DNA from 2 places in the Blautia sp. MSK17_66 genome. Region 2 is predicted to be linked to the other one. Evidence: riboswitches for the same ligand, from Rfam matches in the RefSeq annotation. Region 2 holds a riboswitch; the other holds the start of a gene.
The links. Region 2 has a riboswitch for thiamine pyrophosphate ahead of thiS (sulfur carrier protein ThiS). Riboswitches for the same ligand answer to the same signal wherever they lie in the genome.
Positions count from the first base shown of each region.

Region 1: linked by a shared signal. The riboswitch ahead of thiW (energy coupling factor transporter S component ThiW) and the one ahead of thiS (sulfur carrier protein ThiS) in region 2 are both predicted to bind thiamine pyrophosphate.

Region 1 is NZ_JAJBNQ010000009.1:20,028-30,051, forward strand. Features, by position in the region: gene LIR34_RS06150 (DUF11 domain-containing protein) at 123-1,427, shown strand; gene thiC (phosphomethylpyrimidine synthase ThiC) at 1,434-2,744, opposite strand; gene thiD (bifunctional hydroxymethylpyrimidine kinase/phosphomethylpyrimidine kinase) at 2,799-3,608, opposite strand; gene LIR34_RS06165 (hydroxyethylthiazole kinase) at 3,636-4,442, opposite strand; gene thiW (energy coupling factor transporter S component ThiW) at 4,446-4,955, opposite strand; TPP riboswitch at 5,072-5,179, opposite strand; gene LIR34_RS06175 (UDP-N-acetylmuramoyl-L-alanyl-D-glutamate--2,6-diaminopimelate ligase) at 5,478-6,950, shown strand; gene priA (replication restart helicase PriA) at 6,947-9,169, shown strand; gene def (peptide deformylase) at 9,187-9,669, shown strand; gene fmt (methionyl-tRNA formyltransferase) at 9,695-10,024, shown strand, end outside.
Region 2 is NZ_JAJBNQ010000024.1:20,351-30,374, reverse strand. Features, by position in the region: gene LIR34_RS17770 (TRAP transporter large permease subunit) at 1-2,321, shown strand, start outside; TPP riboswitch at 2,714-2,821, shown strand; gene thiS (sulfur carrier protein ThiS) at 3,129-4,100, shown strand; gene thiH (2-iminoacetate synthase ThiH) at 4,119-5,354, shown strand; gene LIR34_RS13025 (thiamine phosphate synthase) at 5,341-5,922, shown strand; gene LIR34_RS13020 (ABC transporter ATP-binding protein) at 6,084-7,799, shown strand; gene LIR34_RS13015 (hypothetical protein) at 7,806-8,750, shown strand; gene LIR34_RS13010 (DUF1294 domain-containing protein) at 8,839-9,117, shown strand; gene LIR34_RS13005 (GDSL-type esterase/lipase family protein) at 9,151-9,759, shown strand; gene LIR34_RS13000 (GTP-binding protein) at 9,747-10,024, shown strand, end outside.

The DNA of each region.
Region 1 (10,024 bases), on a different contig from region 2:
AAGGAGAGATGCCTATGTCTGTATGAACATATTCCTGAATATGAACGATAAAAGGTAACTATTCAGCAGACACTGTTCCGCGAGGTGTTTTGGCATGAATATAAAAAAGGAGTGTGTTTTTTATGAAAAATAGAATATGGAAAACGACAGGTGTGGTGTTGGCCACAGTATGCTCTCTTCTGATTGGAAGTGGAAACAGGATCCAGGGTGCAGAAGCAGGAAATTATGGATATGAAGCAACAGCCGTTCAGGATGAAGAGCAGGGCACAGGAAATAGTTCAGAAGATTTTGAAATAAAAGATGAGGAAATTTCAGGATCAGATGAAGTAGAACTGCCGGAAGCAAGCGTACTTTTGGAAACCGCAGAAGAAGAGGAATTACAGGAAACTGAAGAAACGGAAGAAACTCCGGCAGTGTCGGAGGAGAAGGATGATTCCGTAAATCCAGATGTGACAGAGACACCGGATTTTCTGGATCAGGAGGAAAGTATCGTTCTGCCAGGCTGTAAGATGTGGATAAATCCGGAACAGGAGCAGATTAAGGCAGGAAAAGAACTGCTTTATACAGTGAAAATAGAAAATACAGGAAACTGTACACTTTATAACATCCATCTTGGCGCATCTTTTTCTGAAAAATTGCTTAAAGGAATCTGGGAGAAGGCAGAAGGGGCAGTGGTACAGGAAGAAACACTGAAACTGGATTTTCTGGAGACAGGAATGCAGAAAGAAGTGTATCTGTCTGTACAGATCCCTGAAGCACAGTCAGGAAAACTCAGCTTGAATATAGAGGGAAAAGCAGAGTACGAGCAAAATGGGGAAAAACAGATTTTGTCCGTGGAAGAAAGCAGAGAAACAGAAATCCTGCCATTAAAGGCAGACTTCCGGGTTACAAAGACGGCCGACAGGACAAGGGCTGTACCGGGAGATGAGATTGTTTTTCAGATATGCATACAAAATACAGGAGAGAGAACTCTGCATTCAGTAGTCACAACAGAAAAGTTCCGGCTTAAAAATGTCCCTGTAAAATTTCTGGAAGGAGAGGGACTTACTTTGAACAAAGACAGGACAAAAGCAAGAATTGAAAAGATCGACCCGGGATATTCCGTGGGACTTCTGGCAATAGTGACTCTTCCGGAGGATATAGATGATCAGAAGCTTATAAATGAGGTAACTGTAACAACAGCAGAAACAGGAGAGAGAACGGAAAGATCCAAAGCTGAAATTCAGGTATTCAGGGAGGCAGAGGTACCGACAGAAGTGCCGGAGGAAAATGAGAACACACAGCATACGGAAACAAAGGGAAAGGCAGCTTCTACACATCCAAAAACCGGAGACCCCATGAAACCTGTGTTGTGGCTTCTGGTGATCTCCGGTTCTCTTCTGGCAGCTGGCTGGGTGTACAGCCGGATGCGAAATCAGATGAAGTAAATAAAATTACAGAATATCGATATGTTCTCCGGCAAGAGCTTTGTTCATGCTTCGAACAGCACAGAATTTACCGCACATACTGCAGGTATCACTGTGATCATCTTCCGGAAGACGGTCATCACGGATTGCTTTTGCAGTTACAGGATCAAGTGCACATTCAAACTGTGCATCCCAGTCCAGAACGCGGCGGGCATCTGCCATCTTGTCATCGATATCACGTGCATGCGGGATACCTTTGGCAATGTCCGCTGCATGAGCTGCGATCTTGGAAGCAATGATACCATTTTTGACGTCATCGACATTTGGAAGTGCCAGATGCTCTGCCGGTGTTACATAGCAGAGGAAAGCAGCGCCGTTCATGGCAGCGACTGCACCACCGATCGCGGCTGTGATGTGATCATATCCAGGTGCGATATCGGTAACGAGAGGTCCAAGTACATAGAAAGGAGCACCCATGCAGATGGTCTGCTGAACTTTCATATTTGCTGCAACTTGATCAAGCGGAACATGTCCCGGTCCTTCGACCATAACCTGCACATTGTGATCCCATGCATGTTTTGTAAGCTCGCCAAGACGGACAAGCTCTTCAATCTGGCATACATCAGTAGCGTCAGCCAGACAGCCCGGACGGCAGGCATCTCCGAGTGAGATGGTAACGTCATGCTCTTCGCAGATATCCAGGATCTCATCGAAGTATTCGTAGAATGGATTTTCTTCGCCAGTCATGCTCATCCATGCAAATACAAGGCTTCCTCCACGGCTTACAATGTTCATTTTACGTTTATGTTTCTTGATCTGCTCAATGGTTTTGCGAGTGATTCCACAGTGAAGAGTAACGAAGTCAACGCCATCTTCTGCATGAAGTCTGACAACATCGACAAAGTCTTTTGCGGTCAGTTCAGAAAGGTCTCTCTGATAATGAATGACACTGTCATAGACAGGAACTGTTCCGATCATTGCCGGACATTCATGAGTAAGTTTCTGACGGAATGGCTGTGTGTTTCCGTGACTGGAAAGATCCATGATTGCTTCTGCACCGAGATCTACGGCTTTCATGACCTTCTGCATTTCAATGTTGTAATCTTTGCAGTCTCTGGATACACCGAGATTTACATTGATCTTGGTGCGGAGCATGCTTCCGACACCTTCCGGATCAAGACAGGTATGATGTTTGTTGGCACAGATGGCAACCTTACCTTCTGCTACGAGCTGCATCATCTTGTCAACCGGCATGTGTTCTTTCTCGGCAACAGTTTTGATCTGTGGTGTTACGATGCCTTTTCTTGCGGCATCCATCTGAGTTGTGTACTGAGTCATAATTTCCTCCTGTTATACTATAATGTTATATTAATTTGTAATTATTTTGCACTATCAGTTATAAAAATAAGCAGTATGTTGACCACCAAGAGTATGGTCTACCGGACCGTGACCCTTTCCGAGATCCAGTTTTATCCGAAGTGCTTCTGTGAGATACTCCTTTGCTTTCTTTACTGCATCTTCCAGAGTGTATCCCTTGGCGAGATTTGCAGCGATCGTGCTGGAAAGCGTGCATCCTGTTCCGTGTGAATTAGGGTTATCGATACGTTCTCCATGGATCCATAGTGCCTTCTGTCCGGTATAAAGAAGATCGTTTGCGTGATCGTTCCTGTGACCACTCTTCAGTAGAATGGCACAATGAAATCTGGCGTAAAGTTCATAACAGGCACGTTCCATGGAAGCGTCATCCGTTATGAGAAGACCGGTCAGAACCTCTGCCTCCGGAATATTCGGTGTGATCAGTTCTGCCAGAGGAAAGAGCTCCTCCTTGAGAGTGATCTCTGCCTCCGGATCCATAAGACGATGTCCGCTGGTAGATACCATGACGGGATCCAGGACAATGTGGGCAGGCTTATACTGACGGAGCCTGGAGGCAACACATTTCATGGCGTCAGGTGATGGAAGCATTCCGATTTTGACTGCATCCGGGAAAATATCCGAAAAAACCGCATCCATCTGGGCGGCAATAAAATCTGCCGGTGTTTCCTGGATTCCATATACACCGGTGGTATTCTGAGCCGTCAGTGCAGTGATGACACTGGAAGCATATACGCCATTCATGGTGATTGCCTTGATATCAGCCTGAATTCCGGCACCACCGCTGGAGTCGCTTCCGGCAATTGTGAGTACAGTTTTTAGTTTCATAGAGAGTTGTCTCCTTATTTGAAAAGCTTATAAACGGTTTGCAAAATAGATTTTTTCCTCGGCCACATCCATGAGCAGCGCATGGAACTGTCCGATGCCGCCGCCGTTCTGATCGATACGTGTACCGGCTTCTTCCGAAATCTCCTTCCAGATCTGACCGGCTGTGGCAGCGGCTTCAAAAGCAGAAGCACCACTGCAGCAGAACAGGGCACAAAGTGCAGAAAGCATACATCCGCCGCCTGTGATCCTGCAGAGTCTGGAATCTCCGCCTCTTAGAAGAAGAGTCTGTGTGCCGTCTGAAACAATATCTGTTTCACCCGTGATAAAAAAGGTGCAGCGATAAAGTCGGGCGGCTTTCATTGCGAGTGACTCCAGATTTTGTGAGTCCATATGAAGACTGCTTTCCACACCGCCGCGTGAAAAATGAGTTTCTTTTGCGGAATGGAAAGAACAGAGTACAGCGGCTTCTTCCTGATTGCAGCGGACTATAGATGGATGAACCTGCTCCAGAAGCTTCTTCAGCTCCTGTTGACGAAAGGAGCTTCCACCTGCACCTACCGGATCGAGGATGACAGGATGACCAAGCTGATTGGCTCGCTTTCCGGCAAGAATGCACGCTCTTATTTTGCCTTCGTCCGGAACTCCGGTATTAAGAAGGGTTCCCTGACAGAAGGTAGTGATCTCAGCAGCCTCCTGTTCATCCTGGGCCATTACAGCACTTCCGCCGGCCGCAAGAAGAATATTTGCAACATCATTCATAGTGACCGGATTGGTCAGACAGTGGATCTTGGGATGTTTTTTTAAGAGGGCATTCAGGATTTCATTTCTATTCATATCTTACCTCATCACAGAATCAAGTACCTGGCTTTTTTCAAAAATACGAAGAAGCAGGTAAGCAAGGATACTGCCGGCCAGAGTTGAGATAAAGAACGGAATCATGTATACCGTAAAGCCGGCAGGAGCGATTCCCATGGCAAAACGGGCAACCGGATAAGCGGCAAGTCCGCCTAAGATCCCGGTTCCGAGTGCTTCGGCAGTACAGGTAAGGCTCAGGCGTCTGGTAAAATGATACATAAGTCCGCAGCAAAGAGCCCCGACCATACTTCCCGGAAATGCAAGAAAGCTTCCGATTCCGAGAAGATTACGGATCAGGCTTGCACAGAATGCGATGCCGATTCCCCACCATGGTCCAAGAAGAACAGCAGCAAATACATTGACCATATGCTGTACGGGTGCACATTTACTGCCAGCAACCGGAACACTCAGGAAACTGCCGACAACAGCAACCGCAGTCAGGACACCGGCAACCGCCAGCTTCTGCACAGCGTGCGTATTGTTTCTGGACATTTTGATGACCTCCTTTGTTTTGATGAAGATACCGTAAATATCAGGTATCCTGTTATATGAAACTTCTGGTCTGAAAAACAGCACAAAAAAGGAGAAATCCCGAGGGAATTCTCCTGAAAATATCGTCAGTATTTCCCTACGTTGGCATTATCCAAATCAGGTTAAGGGTCGAAACCATCCAGTTTCCTCTCAGCCAGCTTCAGCCAGCTCCCCTGTTTCATATAGAATTACATTAACTGTTGATTATTGCACAGCTAAAAAATACAAGATTATTATAGTTACTGTGCACTCTGTTCACAGTAACTTGGTCAAAATGCATTCCAAATCACCTTCGGTGATAGCATTTTGCCCCGTATGTCTCGGGATTTTGCCATATTCATGGCAAAACACCTCGCGGGATATTACCTGTGAACAATTATTTATTATACAACCTGTTGCTATATATGACAAGACATATTTGAAAAAGGGTCTAACCTGTGATATTCTATAATGGATTAAATCTCGAAGTGAGGAGGATCAAATATGAAAGTTTCATCATTATTAGAGAGATTGGAATATAGCTGCTGTCAGGGCAGCGTGGAACAGGAAGTCAGCACGGTAGAGTATGACTCCCGAAAGGTCATTGAGAATTCTCTGTTCATCTGCATCAAGGGTGCAGTTGTGGACGGACATAAATTTGTACCGGATGTAATCGCAAAGGGTGCGAAGACACTTGTGGTTCAGGAGGATATAGAGGCACCGCAGGATGTCACTGTTATTAAAGTAGAAGATACACGTTATGCTATGGCGTTTATCTCAGCAGCATATTTCGGACATCCGGCAGAGAAACTCAAGACGATTGGAATTACCGGAACCAAAGGAAAGACCACAACAACTTATATGGTCAAATCTATCCTCGAAAATGCCGGCTATAAGGTTGGTCTGATCGGAACGATCGAAGCGATCATCGGTGATGAGGTGATTCCGGCAGCTAATACAACTCCGGAATCCTTTGTTGTCCAGAAATATTTCCGCAAGATGGTAGATGCGGGCTGTGACTGTGTGGTTATGGAAGTTTCTTCACAGGGACTTATGCTTCACAGAACACAGGGCTTTGTTTTTGACTATGGTATCTTTACAAATATTGAACCAGATCATATCGGACCGAATGAGCACAGAGATTTTGCACATTATCTTGCCTGCAAATCCATGCTTCTCCGCCAGTGTAAGGTTGGTATCGTAAACCGCGACGATGAGCATTTTGAGAAAATTATTGAGGGACATACCTGTGATCTGGAAACCTATGGATTTTCACCGGAAGCAGATCTTCGCGCAGAAGATGCACATATGATCGGAGGCAAGGGATATCTCGGAATCTCCTATCATGTCAGGGGACTTATGGATTTTCCAGTGGAAATTGACATTCCAGGTAAATTCAGTATCTATAATTCACTGACTGCAATTGCAATTTGCCGTCATTTTAAAGTTTCTCAGGAGAATATCATCAGAGCACTCAAAGTTGCCAGAGTCAAAGGTCGTATAGAGATGATCAAAGTATCCGATGAATTTACGCTGATGATTGACTATGCACATAACGCAATGGCACTGGAAAGCCTTCTTACAACGCTGAGAGAGTATCATCCGCACAGACTTGTATGTCTGTTTGGCTGCGGAGGAAACCGTGCGAAATCCCGGCGTTATGAGATGGGAGAGGTTTCCGGAAAGATGGCAGATCTGACGATCATCACCTCAGACAATCCAAGATTTGAGGAACCGCAGGCGATCATTGATGATATCAAGACTGGAATAGCAAGAACAAACGGTAAATATGTGGAGATCTGTGACCGTAAGGAGGCAATTGCCTATGCGATCCATCATGGAGAGCCGGGAGATATCATTGTTCTTGCCGGCAAGGGACATGAAGATTACCAGGAGATCAAGGGAAAGAAGTATCCTATGGATGAGAGGGTTCTGATCGCAGAAATCCTCAAGGAGGACCAGGACAAAAATCAATGATGTATGCAGATATCATTGTAGATATTTCACATGAGAAGCTCGATCGTAGTTTTCAGTATCGCGTTCCTTTGGAAATGGAGGATGAGATCCAGGTGGGAATGGTAGTGACGATTCCTTTTGGAAACGGAAACCATGAACGCAAAGGATATGTGATCGGGCTTTCTAAAGAGCCGGAATTGGATCCGTCAAAGATAAAGCCGCTTAAGGGCATCAGCAGCAGCCAGGAGACGACAGAAGAAAAACTGATCGTGCTTGCTGCCTGGATGAAAGAACGATATGGATCAACAATGGCACAGGCACTCAAAACCGTACTTCCGGTCAGAGAGAAGGTCAGGTCAAAGGAAAAACGTCGCATTTTGTTGAACATAAACGAGGAAGAAGCAATCGCACTTGCAGAAAAGCTTGAAAAAAGCAGATGTAAAGCGAGAGCCAGGATTCTGAGAGCTCTCTGTGAGAAGCCGGAGTTAGATTACACGGAAGCAGTAAAAAACCTCGGAATGACCTCGTCTGTGCTTAATCCGCTTGTGGAGCAGGGCGTGATCCGCATTCAGCAGGATGAGGTTTATCGTATCCCTGTAAAAGGAGAAGCGATTCCAAGAGAGAAGTTGTCTGAACTTACAGAACCGCAAAAAAAGGTTCTTGATCAGATACAGGAAGAATGGAAGCGGGAATCACCACGGCCGGTGCTTATTCATGGTGTTACAGGAAGTGGTAAGACCCAGGTTTATATGAAACTGATCGAGCAGGTAGTAGAACAGGGCAGACAGGTTATTGTGCTGATCCCGGAGATTTCGCTGACCTATCAGACAGTCAGACGATTTTATGGATGGTTTGGCGAAAAAGTATCTGTGCTGAACTCGCGTCTGTCCCTGGGAGAACGTTATGATCAGTTTCGAAGGGCGAAGCAGGGCGAGATCCAGATCATGGTAGGGCCGCGGTCGGCACTTTTTACACCTTTTTCCAGGCTCGGACTTATCATAATTGATGAGGAACATGAGCAGACTTATAAGAGTGAGAGCAGTCCGCGATATCATGCACGAGAGGTGGCTGTGCAGAGGGCGACACAGGAAGGTGCCTATGTGGTCATGGGATCGGCAACTCCGTCTCTGGAAGCGTACTGTAGGGCAGAAGCAGGGGAGTATCTGCTTACAAAACTGACCGCACGTTTTGAGGAGCGTCCGCTGCCGGAAGTATCTGTTGTGGATCTTCGAGGAGAATTAAAGGCAGGAAACCGTTCGATCCTGAGCCGGAAACTTAAGGATTCTATCGAAAAGCGTCTGGAAAGAGGCGAACAGTCGATATTATTTCTGAACAGAAGAGGATTTGCGGGATTTGTATCGTGCCGTTCCTGTGGAGAAGTCCTTAAATGTCCGCATTGTGATGTGTCACTTACAGAACACAATAACGGGAAGCTGATCTGTCATTACTGTGGTTATGAGAGACCGGCAGTGGCGAAATGTCCGTCCTGTGGTTCGCCTTACATTGGCGGATTTAAGGCCGGAACACAGCAGATCGAACAGGTTCTTCATAAGACTTTTCCGAAGGCACGGGTACTTCGAATGGATTATGATACCACGAGAAACAAAGGAAGCTATGAGAAGATACTGTCCTCTTTTGCCGCACATGAGGCGGATATTCTGGTGGGAACCCAGATGATCGTTAAAGGACATGATTTTCCGGATGTGACACTGGTTGGTGCAGTGGCAGCAGATCTTTCCTTGTACGCGTCAGATTACCGCTGCGCAGAGAGAACTTTCCAGCTTCTGACACAGGCAGTCGGAAGATCTGGAAGAGGAAGAAAGCCGGGTGAGGCGGTCATTCAGACCTATCATCCGGAGCATTACAGCATTCAGGCTGCAGCAACACAGGATTATGAGGCTTTTTATCAGGCGGAGATGAGTTATCGGATTCTGATGGATTATCCGCCTGCAGCACATATGCTGTCGATCCTTGCAGCAGGAGAAGATGAGGAACTTCTGAGCCAGGGGATGGAGTATCTTGGTAAATTTGTCGGAACGATCGGTGAAAAATATAAAGTCCATGTGATCGGTCCTGCCAGTGCTTCTGTTGGAAAGATTAATGATATTTATCACAAGGTTATTTATCTGAAGCATCAGGATGAGAAGGTGCTCATGGATATTAAGGACAAAGCAGAAAAATATATCGAAATAAATTCCGGCTTCCGGAAATTATATATACAGTTTGATTACGCAGGATAAAAGAAAGGAAGAAAGAAATGGCAATCAGAACAATCAGAACAGATGGAGACCCGGTGCTGAGAAAGATCAGCAAACCGGTAAAGGAAATTACACCAAAGATCGTAACACTGGTAGACGATATGCTGGATACCATGTATGAAGCGATGGGAGTAGGGCTTGCAGCACCGCAGGTCGGAATCCTCAAGAGGATTGTAGTTATTGACATCGGAGACGGCCCGATCGTCCTGATCAATCCGGAAATTCTGGAAACATCCGGAGAACAGACGGGAGATGAAGGATGCTTAAGCGTTCCGGGTATGGCAGGACAGGTGACCCGTCCGAATTATGTCAAAGTAAAAGCCATGAATGAGGATATGGAAGAAGTGATCTATGAAGGAACAGAACTTCTTGCAAGAGCATTCTGCCATGAGATAGACCATCTGGATGGAAAGATGTATACAGATCTTGTAGAGGGAGATCTGCACAGAACCAGCTATGATGAGGATGAAGATTTCGAATAATGACAGATGAAAAAAGGAGCATATTATGAAAATAGTTTATATGGGAACGCCTGATTTTGCCGTGCCGCCACTAGAGGCTCTTGTAAGATCAGGATATGAGGTTGCAGCAGTTGTAACGCAGCCGGACAAACCGAAGGGAAGAGGCAAGACACTTATGCCGACTCCGGTGAAAGAAGAAGCAATGAAGCATGATATACCGGTGTATCAGCCGCTTAAGGTCCGGGAGCCGGAATTCGTGGAGATTCTGGAAAACATTGCTCCGGACATCATTGTTGTGGCAGCATTTGGACAGATCATTCCAAAGAAGATCCTGGATATGCCGAAATACGGATGTATCAATATCCATGCATCCCTG
Region 2 (10,024 bases):
TTTTTTTGATTCTGGGTGTGCCGATCGCATTGTGCCTTGGTCTTTCCTCCGTCTGTGCGATCCTTTATTCAGGTACTTCACTTACTATTGTTGCGACAAATATGTATTCGGGAATCAGTAAGTTCCTTCTTCTGGCAATTCCGTTCTTCGTACTGTCCGGAAATATCATGGCAAAAGCCGGAATTTCCCGCAGACTGATCGACTTTGTAGATACCTGCGTTGGACACAAAAAAGGTGGTATTGCGATCGTATGCGTTATTGTTTCCTGTTTCTTTGGAGCAATCTCCGGTTCCGGTCCGGCTACAGTAGCAGCCCTCGGTGCTGTACTGATCCCGGCAATGGTAGAGCAGGGAGGATTTTCCGCACCGTTCTCCACAGCACTGATGGCGACATCGAGTTCCGTGGCGATCGTCATCCCGCCGAGCATCGCGTTTGTCGTATATGCATCCATCACAGGTGTTTCCATCGCAGATATGTTTATGGCAGGTATCGTTCCTGGAATTCTGATGGGCGTGGCACTTGTGATCGTTGTACTTCTTGAAGCAAACAAACATGATATCAAACCATCCCGTAAGAAGGCGACAGCAAAAGAACGCTGGAGTACCTTCAAAGATGCATTCTGGGGATTTCTGATGCCGGTTATTATCCTGGGCGGAATCTATGGAGGAATCTTTACACCGACAGAGGCAGCTGCCGTATCTGTTGTGTATGGACTTTTTGTAGGTATGGTGATCTACCGCGAGGTGTCTTTCAGAGATCTGTTTGATATTCTGGTAGACTCAGCAAAAACAACCGGCGGAATCATGCTGATCGTTGCAAGTGCGTCTCTGTTCTCATTTGTATGTACCAAGTTTGGTATTGCAGATGCCGCATCAGGACTGCTCGCATCCATTGCACATAATCAGTTTGTTTTCCTTCTGATCGTCAATATTATTTTCCTGATCGCAGGATGCTTCATCGATGCAAACTCAGCAATGTACATCTTTATTCCAATCATGCTCCCGGTATGCAAGGCACTTGGATATGATGTTGTTGCATTCGGTGTTATGGCAACAGTCAACCTTGCAATCGGACAGGTTACTCCTCCGGTTGGCGTCAACCTTTTTGTTGCTATCAGTATCAGGATCAAGAAAGGTCTGGAAGTTACCCTGCAGGAGATCTCAAAGGCAGTTATGCCGATGATCGCAGCCAGTGTGGCGGTGCTTCTGATCGTTACCTATATTCCGGCAGCTTCCACTGCACTGCCGAAGGCACTTGCAAAAAATGGCTCCTACACGGGAGACCAGTCCGGTACTGATACGGGAAGCGGTACTTCCAAATCAGCCGGAAATGACAACGATTCCTTTAATACAATTGAAGATTACAGCGACCTTGATTGGCCGGAAATGACCTGGAACTTCGCATGCTCCACAACAGAGACAAGCACCTGGGCAGACGGCGGCCGTAAATTTGGTGAGCTGATGGAAAAAGCAACCGGAGGCAAGATTAAAGTCAATGTTTATGCTACAGATCAGCTGACCAATGGAAACCAGTCTGAAGGAATCCAGGCACTGATGAACGGAGACCCGGTGCAGATCTCCATGCATTCCAACCTGATCTACTCCGCATTTGACCCGAGATTCAATGTCGTATCACTTCCGTTCATCTATGATTCCTATGATGACGCAGATGCGAAATTTGACGGGGCAGCAGGTGAGAAACTGAAAGAACTGCTTTCTGAATATGGACTGCATTGTATGGGAATCGCAGAGAACGGCTTCCGAGAACTGACCAACAGCAAACACGAAGTCAAGACTCTGGATGACATGAAGAACCTCAAGATCCGTGTGGCAGGCTCCAACCTTCTGATGGAATGCTATAAGAGATGGGGAGCAGACGCAACAAACCTGAACTGGACAGAGACTTACACAGCCCTGCAGCAGAATACAGTAGAAGGACAGGAAAATCCTCTTCCGGCAATCGATGCTGCAAGCGTACAGGAAGTACAGCCATACTGTTCCATGTGGGATGCAATCTACGACTGCCTGTTCTTCTGCATTAACCAGGACCTGTACGATACACTGACACCAGAGCAGCAGGCTGTTGTTGATGAATGCGGACAGAAAGCCGTTGAATATGAGCGTTACATCAACCGTTCCGGCGACGAAGAGATCATGAGCCGCTGGCAGACCAAAAATGACGTTACCATCACAGACAAACAAGATATGGATATCGATTCCTTCAAAAAAGCCGTAGATGGCGTAGATGAGTGGTTCGTAGAACAGCTCAAAGATGCCGGATACGACGATGGCCAGGAACTGGTAGACCTCTTTGAAAAATAAAAAGCCCATGAAAAGTCCGGATTTTCCGGACTTTTCATATATAATCGCCTACCTGCAATGACAGTACTCCCGCATTACATTGAACAGCCCCTGGCATAAACCAGACAACAGGATCACGGAAACAAGTCAGGGAATGCTCAAGAGTACGGCGTAATGAGGTGCAGGCAAGCTTCCGCCACCAAGCCCACTGTCTGAGCGAAGCGAGTTTGGGCGACTGGCGGATAAAAAGCGAATGCACCGAATAGCCGCACGCAATGGCATTCCCTGCACTGTATCCGTGAATCCGTTGTCGTAAATGTTATAAAGATTACTGTTCACAATAATCTGGTCAAAATCCATTCCACACAAAACACACCTTGACAGAAAAGAACTTTCGTCATATACTAAACCATGTAAATAAGCAGGGGAGCTTGTATTCGCAGGCTGAGAGGAAGTAATCAACTTCGACCCTTATACCTGATTTGGATAATGCCAACGTAGGAATTTGAACGTATGTGAATATTACGGGAGATACCCTACGGTATTTCCCTTTTTCGTTTACATATATCTGAACAGGGACACACAATTTCATAGCGATACAAATGAGAGTGAACAGAGTTCATGAAGGGGTGCACCACCACGGGTGTATTACTTCGTGAACTCTTTTTTTGCTTTAGTGGAATATGTCTGCTAAAGCAGACTGCATCTGGCATGCAAAGCGTAACAAGACCCTCAAAGACTGAGGGATGCAGGGAATTTGAAAAGAACCTGTCCACTCTGCTCCTTCACAGGCATCATTTGTATCAATCACAACACAGGAGGAAAACCATGATCACAGTAAACGGAGTAGAAAAAACACTGGAAAAACCATTATCAGTCACAGAATACCTCGAGACAAACAAATACGTACCAGTACAGGTAGCAATCGAACTAAACGACAAAATCCTGGCAAGAGAACTATACCCAACAACCATTCTGAAAGAAGGAGACATTATGGAAATCGTAAGCTTTATGGGCGGCGGAAGCGGCAAAAACGAAGACAAATTCATACTGGGAGGACACGAATTCACCTCCCGATTCATCCTCGGATCAGGCAAATTTTCACTCGATCTCGTAAAAGCCTGCATCGAAAAAGCAGAAGCACAGATCATCACCCTTGCACTTCGCCGTGCAAACGAAGGAGGCCTCGCAAACATCCTCGATTACATCCCGAAAAACGTCACACTCCTTCCAAACACCTCCGGTGCAAGAAATGCAGAAGAAGCAGTCCGCATCGCAAGACTCTCCCGCGAACTCGGCTGCGGAGACTTCGTAAAAATCGAAGTCATCCATGACTCCAAATACCTTCTCCCGGACAACTACGAAACCATCAAAGCAACAGAAATCCTTGCAAAAGAAGGATTCGTAGTCATGCCATACATGTATCCGGATCTGAATGCAGCAAGAGATCTGGTCAATGCAGGAGCAGCCTGCGTCATGCCACTCGGTTCCCCGATCGGCTCCAACAAAGGCATCTGCACCAAAGAATTCATTCAGATCCTGATCGACGAAATCGACCTTCCAATTATCGTAGATGCAGGAATCGGCAGACCTTCCCAGGCATGCGAAGCAATGGAAATGGGAGCTTCCGCAGTCATGGCAAACACTGCGATCGCAACAGCAGGAAATGTAGAAGCAATGGCAGAAGCATTCAAAAAAGCAATCGAAGCAGGACGCAGCGCATACCTTTCCGGACTTGGACGCACCCTGGAAAAAGGAGCCAGTGCATCCTCACCACTGACAGGATTTCTGCATGACTAAAGAACGGAGGACAGAATAATGGCAGAGAATACAGCAAATCATGGAGATCACTTTAACGAAAGTATCGTCAACGAAGTGATCCTTGAAGATATGAAAAAAAACCGCATCGATCATATGAAATACCTTCCGGGAATGGAAACAATGGAAGAATCAAACGTAATGGAACAGGTCATTGAAGCAATGAATGCTTATGATTATGATCAGTATACAGAACAAGATGTCCGCAGAGCACTGGAACATGACAACCGCACGATTGAAGACTTCCAGGCACTTCTTTCCCCGGCAGCCCTTCCTCTCCTGGAAGAAATCGCACAGGCGGCAAGAGTAGAAACAAGAAAACATTTCGGCAACAGCGTGTATATGTTCACACCGATCTATATCGCAAACTACTGTGAAAACTACTGCATCTACTGCGGATTTAACTGCCATAACAAGATTCGCCGTGCACAGTTAAATGCAGAAGAAATTAACAAAGAAATGGAAGCAATCGCAAGGACAGGACTGCAGGAAATCCTGATCCTGACAGGAGAAAGCAGAGCCAAATCAGATGTAAAATACATCGGAGAAGCATGCAAGATCGCAAGAAAATACTTCAAAGTCATCGGTCTGGAAGTATATCCGATGAACTCCGACGAGTATCATTATCTGCATGAATGCGGAGCAGATTATGTGACGGTTTTCCAGGAAACATACAACTCAGATAAATATGAAACACTTCATCTGGCAGGACATAAACGAATCTTCCCATATCGTCTGAATGCACAGGAACGTGCATTAAAGGGCGGCATGAGAGGCGTCGGTTTTGCAGCACTTCTCGGTCTGGATGACTTCCGTAAAGACGCTTTTGCAACAGGATATCACGCATGGCTCCTTCAGAGAAAATATCCTCATGCAGAGATCGCATTTTCCTGTCCGAGACTCTGTCCGATCATCAATAATGACAAGATCAATCCGATGGATGTACATGAGCCGCAGCTTCTCCAGGTTGTCTGTGCATATCGACTGTTTATGCCGTTTGCAAGCATTACAGTATCTACAAGAGAGTGTGCGAGAGTCAGAGACAATCTGGTAAACATCGCGGCAACCAAGATCTCAGCAGGCGTCAGCACAGGAATCGGAAGCCACGGAGATGACATTGCAGATAAAGGAGATGACCAGTTCGAAATTTCCGATGGAAGGTCAGTGGATGAAGTATATCAGGCACTTCTGGACCACCAGCTTCAGCCGGTCATGAACGATTATGTCTACCTGTAAAGAAGAATATAGAAACATTATCGCAGTGACAAACCGCAAGCTGAGCAGCAGACCGTTCCTGGAACAGATGGAGCGTGTCTGCAGACTCCAGCCGAAGGCGGTGATCCTGAGAGAAAAAGATCTCCAGGAGGAGATGTATGAGGAACTGGCGGTAAAAGTTATAGAATTATGTAAACAATATCAGGTTTCGTGTATGCTGCACACCTATCTGGAAACAGCGAGAAAACTGCAGCATCCATATATCCATCTTCCCCTGTTTCTGCTCAGAGAAAACAGTGGGAAACTGAATGATTTCGTAGAAATCGGATGCTCCATACATTCAGTGGAAGAAGCAGAAGAAGCACAGAAACTCGGTGCGACTTATCTGACAGCAGGACACATTTATACTACAGACTGCAAGAAGGGACTGCCGCCGAGAGGAATCGATTTCCTGAAGGAAGTCTGCGGTGCTGTGACGATCCCGGTGTATGCGATAGGCGGGATCCATGCAGGTACAGGACAGATACAGGAAGTAATAAAATGCGGTGCTTTCGGTGGCTGCATCATGTCAGAAATGATGCGGATATAACTGTCCGGAAGCTAAGGTAAAAAAAGAGAACAGGAATCAGCATATCTGATATTCTTTACTCAAAATAAGTTTCATGGTATCATTATGAGGAAAAATGATACTGTGAAACTTTTTTTCTGTAATGTAAAAATTCTTGGAAGGATTAAAAGGAAAATATTTTTATGAAACATAATAACACTTTGAAATGGATTGCAAACACAATGGGACATTCCAAGTGGCTGGTATTGTTTCTGACTTTAATACAGATAGTTCTGAGCGTGTCAAGTATTTTTTTGGCAATTGGGATGCGTCAGGTCATTAATGCAGCAGTGGAAGAAGAGAGAAGTCAGTTCTTGATTTCCGTAGCAATGCTGACAGGTATTTTGATTCTTCAGATTGTGTTAAGTGCATTAAATCGTTTCCTAAGCGAATATACTAGTGCGACGGTTGAAAATCTTTTTAAGAAGAAATTATTTTCTTCACTTTTGAAAGGAAAGTATGCATCTGTTACAGCAGTACATTCTGGAGAGTGGATGAACAGATTGACTTCTGATACTGTAGTGATAGCTGGTGGCGCAACTCAGATTATTCCTGGCATGATTGGAATGGTGGTGCGTCTGATAGGGGCATTGGCGGCAATTTTGTGGTTAGATCCACGCTTTTTTTATATACTTGTTCCTGGTGGAGTTGCAATGTTTATTCTTACCTATATATTTCGTAAGATTTTGAAACAAATGCATAAGAATATTCAGGAAGCGGATGGTTTGGTGCGAGTTTTTCTACAGGAGCATCTAGAAAGTATGTTGATTGTGCGTACATTTGCAAAAGAAGAACAAGCTATTTCACAGGCGGAAGAATTGATGAAAAAACATAAGTCTGCACGTTTGAAGAGAAACCGTTTTTCTAATTTGTGTAATATTGGATTTACGGGTGCTATGGATGGTGCTTATTTGTTGGGAATTGGATTTTGCGGGTATGGTATTTTAACAGGGACAATGAGTTATGGAAATCTGTTGGCGATTATTCAGCTTATTGGACAGGTGCAGAATCCATTTGCTAATATTACAGGATATTTGCCACGTTATTATTCCATGATTGCAAGTGCGGAGCGATTGATAGAAGCAGAGAATTTTGAAGTAGATAGTCAGATTTCTATTACACAAAAACAAACATTTGAATTTTATCAGACAGAATTCATATCTATAAATCTGGAGCATGTATTTTTTGCTTATCAATCTCCAGTAGGTGAGGAGAAAATAGAACAGACTATGCCAGTTGTTCTTCGGGATATTGATTTTTCAATTAATAAGGGAGAATATATTGTATTTACCGGACCATCGGGATGTGGTAAAAGTACAGTATTGAAATTATTGATGTGCTTGTATTCTTTGGATTCAGGGAAATGTTATATGAAAACTACGAGAGGAAACCTGCAATTGACGTCTGAATGGAAAAATCTGTTTGCTTATGTTCCACAGGGGAATCAACTTCTTTCAGGTAAAATCCGTGAGATTGTTGCTTTTGGAAATCAGAAACAATCTCAAGATGACAGAGCAATCAGAAATGCTCTTCGCATTGCCTGTGCGGAGGAATTTGTGATGGCACTGGAAAAAGGTCTGGACACTGTATTGGGTGAGAGAGGTCAGGGACTTTCAGAGGGTCAGATGCAGAGAATTGCGATTGCAAGGGCAGTTTTTTCTGAGCATCCGATTTTGATGTTAGATGAGGCTACAAGTGCACTTGATGAAATGACTGCACACAGGATTTTGAATAATTTACGACTTATGACAGATAAAACTGTTTTATTGGTAACACATAGGGCAAACCAAAAATTCATTTTTGATAAAGAATTTTCTTTTTCAAAAGATGGTATTCAGCAAATCAGAAGAAAGGAGTAGAATTTTATGAAAAAAATACTGTTAGTTATGTTGGCACTTGTGTTAGTAATAATTTCGGGAATGTTAGTGTTTGAAAGCGATCAAAAGGAACAAAGACAACAAAAGCATATACTGAAATTGCAGAAAGAAGCAGAACCTTATGAAAGTGAACTCCAGGAAATTCGTCAGGATCTTGAAGAAAGATCCCGTGCAATCTACAGTAGTTCGGATATTTCGAGTTCAATGGTGGGATTTGTTATGACTTCTGCAGGAGATATGGATCTGGTAAAAGAAGTGGCAAATGAATATAGTTTTACTCCGATAATTGTTCTGAATTGTGATTTGTCACAGGATATACTTTTGGAAATTCTACAGAAAGCATCTGAACAAAATTATGAGATTATGCTGTCAGGCATGACTTTTGACGAAAATGTTTTAAAAACGGCTGATATTATCAGAGACCAAGGGACAGATTATGGTTATGACCAAGATGTGGTATTTATGATAAGAAAAAAATGCGATTCAGATAAAAACAGAAATCTTTTGAAACAACATAAATATAAGAACATTATTTATTATGATAGTATGATGAAATCTGATATATCGGGAAAAATGCGGTATATTCCATACAGATTTGTCCGTTCAAATGTTTCTGCTTATATAAATACAATTGAATACGCGGTATCAGAAAAAGTAGATATAATCTGGTTATTTAATATAGAAGAAATAGAGAATGGAAAGTTGAGTAAAGGAATCATTACAGATTTTCTGCAGATTTTGGATAAACGTATAAAAGAGGGTACGATGCATTATATAAAATTGGGAGAGGCATTTTATGCTCTTGCAAAAAAAGAGGGTCTAATGCAAGAGGCGGAGGAGGAGTATACACGTTATAAAGAGGAGCAAAAAGTACGTATTGATGAATTGGAGGCTGAAATTGATAAAATTTACAGTTGTTGGAATGAATCCTAGGAAGTTTTATACAAAACTATATCTTTGCAGGTAAAACTTAAAGAACTGGAAGAATAGTTCATATCAATTAACAAAGGGGAGGATATTTATGGATTTCATGAAATATTTCGGCTGGTATCTTGCCGCAGTGAATATCGTGGCATTTATCATGTACGGTATCGACAAGGAAAAAGCCAGATGCGGTGCGTGGCGCATCCCGGAGAGTACTCTGATCGGAGTGGCATTTCTGGGCGGCAGTTTCGGTGCATGGGCAGGAATGCGTTATTTCCACCACAAGACAAGAAAGAAGAAATTTTCTGTAGGAATACCGCTGATCCTTGTTGTGGAATATGGACTGGTTGCATGGCTTATGACGAGCATTAAATGAACAGAAACTGCAGATAAAAACGGAGGAAAAACAATGTCAGGGACAATTATCTGTTATGGAGATTCTAATACTTATGGTTATGATCCATGTGTGCTGGCAGGAGACCGCTATCCAGAAGAAGACCGCTGGGCAGAAATTCTGGAGAGGGAAACAGACTGGAAGATCGAGGATCACGGAATCTGCGGAAGATGTATTCCGCATACAGGAAGTCAGATTCGATTTGCCTGTGAACAGCTGAGAGACTGGCAGGATATGGATGCTCCTGTACAGCTGTGGATTATGCTTGGAACAAACGATCTTCTTCAGGAAAGACAGTTTACAGCAGAAGATACCGCACAGAGAATGGAGGATTTCCTTAAGAAGATCATGGCAGAGCCGGCAGTTTCTGACGGTAAGATCACTCTTCGTTTGATCGCACCGGCCCGGATGGAATACGGGGCCTGGGTAGATGAGGAACGGCTGTATCTGGAGTCGAGACGGCTTGGCGAAGAATACAGAAAAGTCGCAGAACGCATGGAGACAGATTTTACAGATGCAGGTAAATGGGAGATCCCGGTCGTGTATGACGGAGTCCATTTTTCAGAGAAAGGACACCATATATTTGCACAGAAAATACAGGAGGAACTTGCATGGTTAAGGTAGATCTGATCACGGGATTTCTGGGATCAGGAAAGACAACTTTTATCAAAAAATATGCCAGATATCTGATGGATCAGGGATATAATATAGGAATTCTGGAGAACGATTTTGGCGCTGTAAATGTGGATATGATGCTTCTGCGCGAACTGGAAGGAGAACAGTGTGAGCTTGAAATGGTGGCAGGAGGGTGTGACAAAGACTGTCACAGAAGACGATTCAAGACGAAACTGATCGCAATGGGAATGTGCGGATATGACCGCGTTCTGAT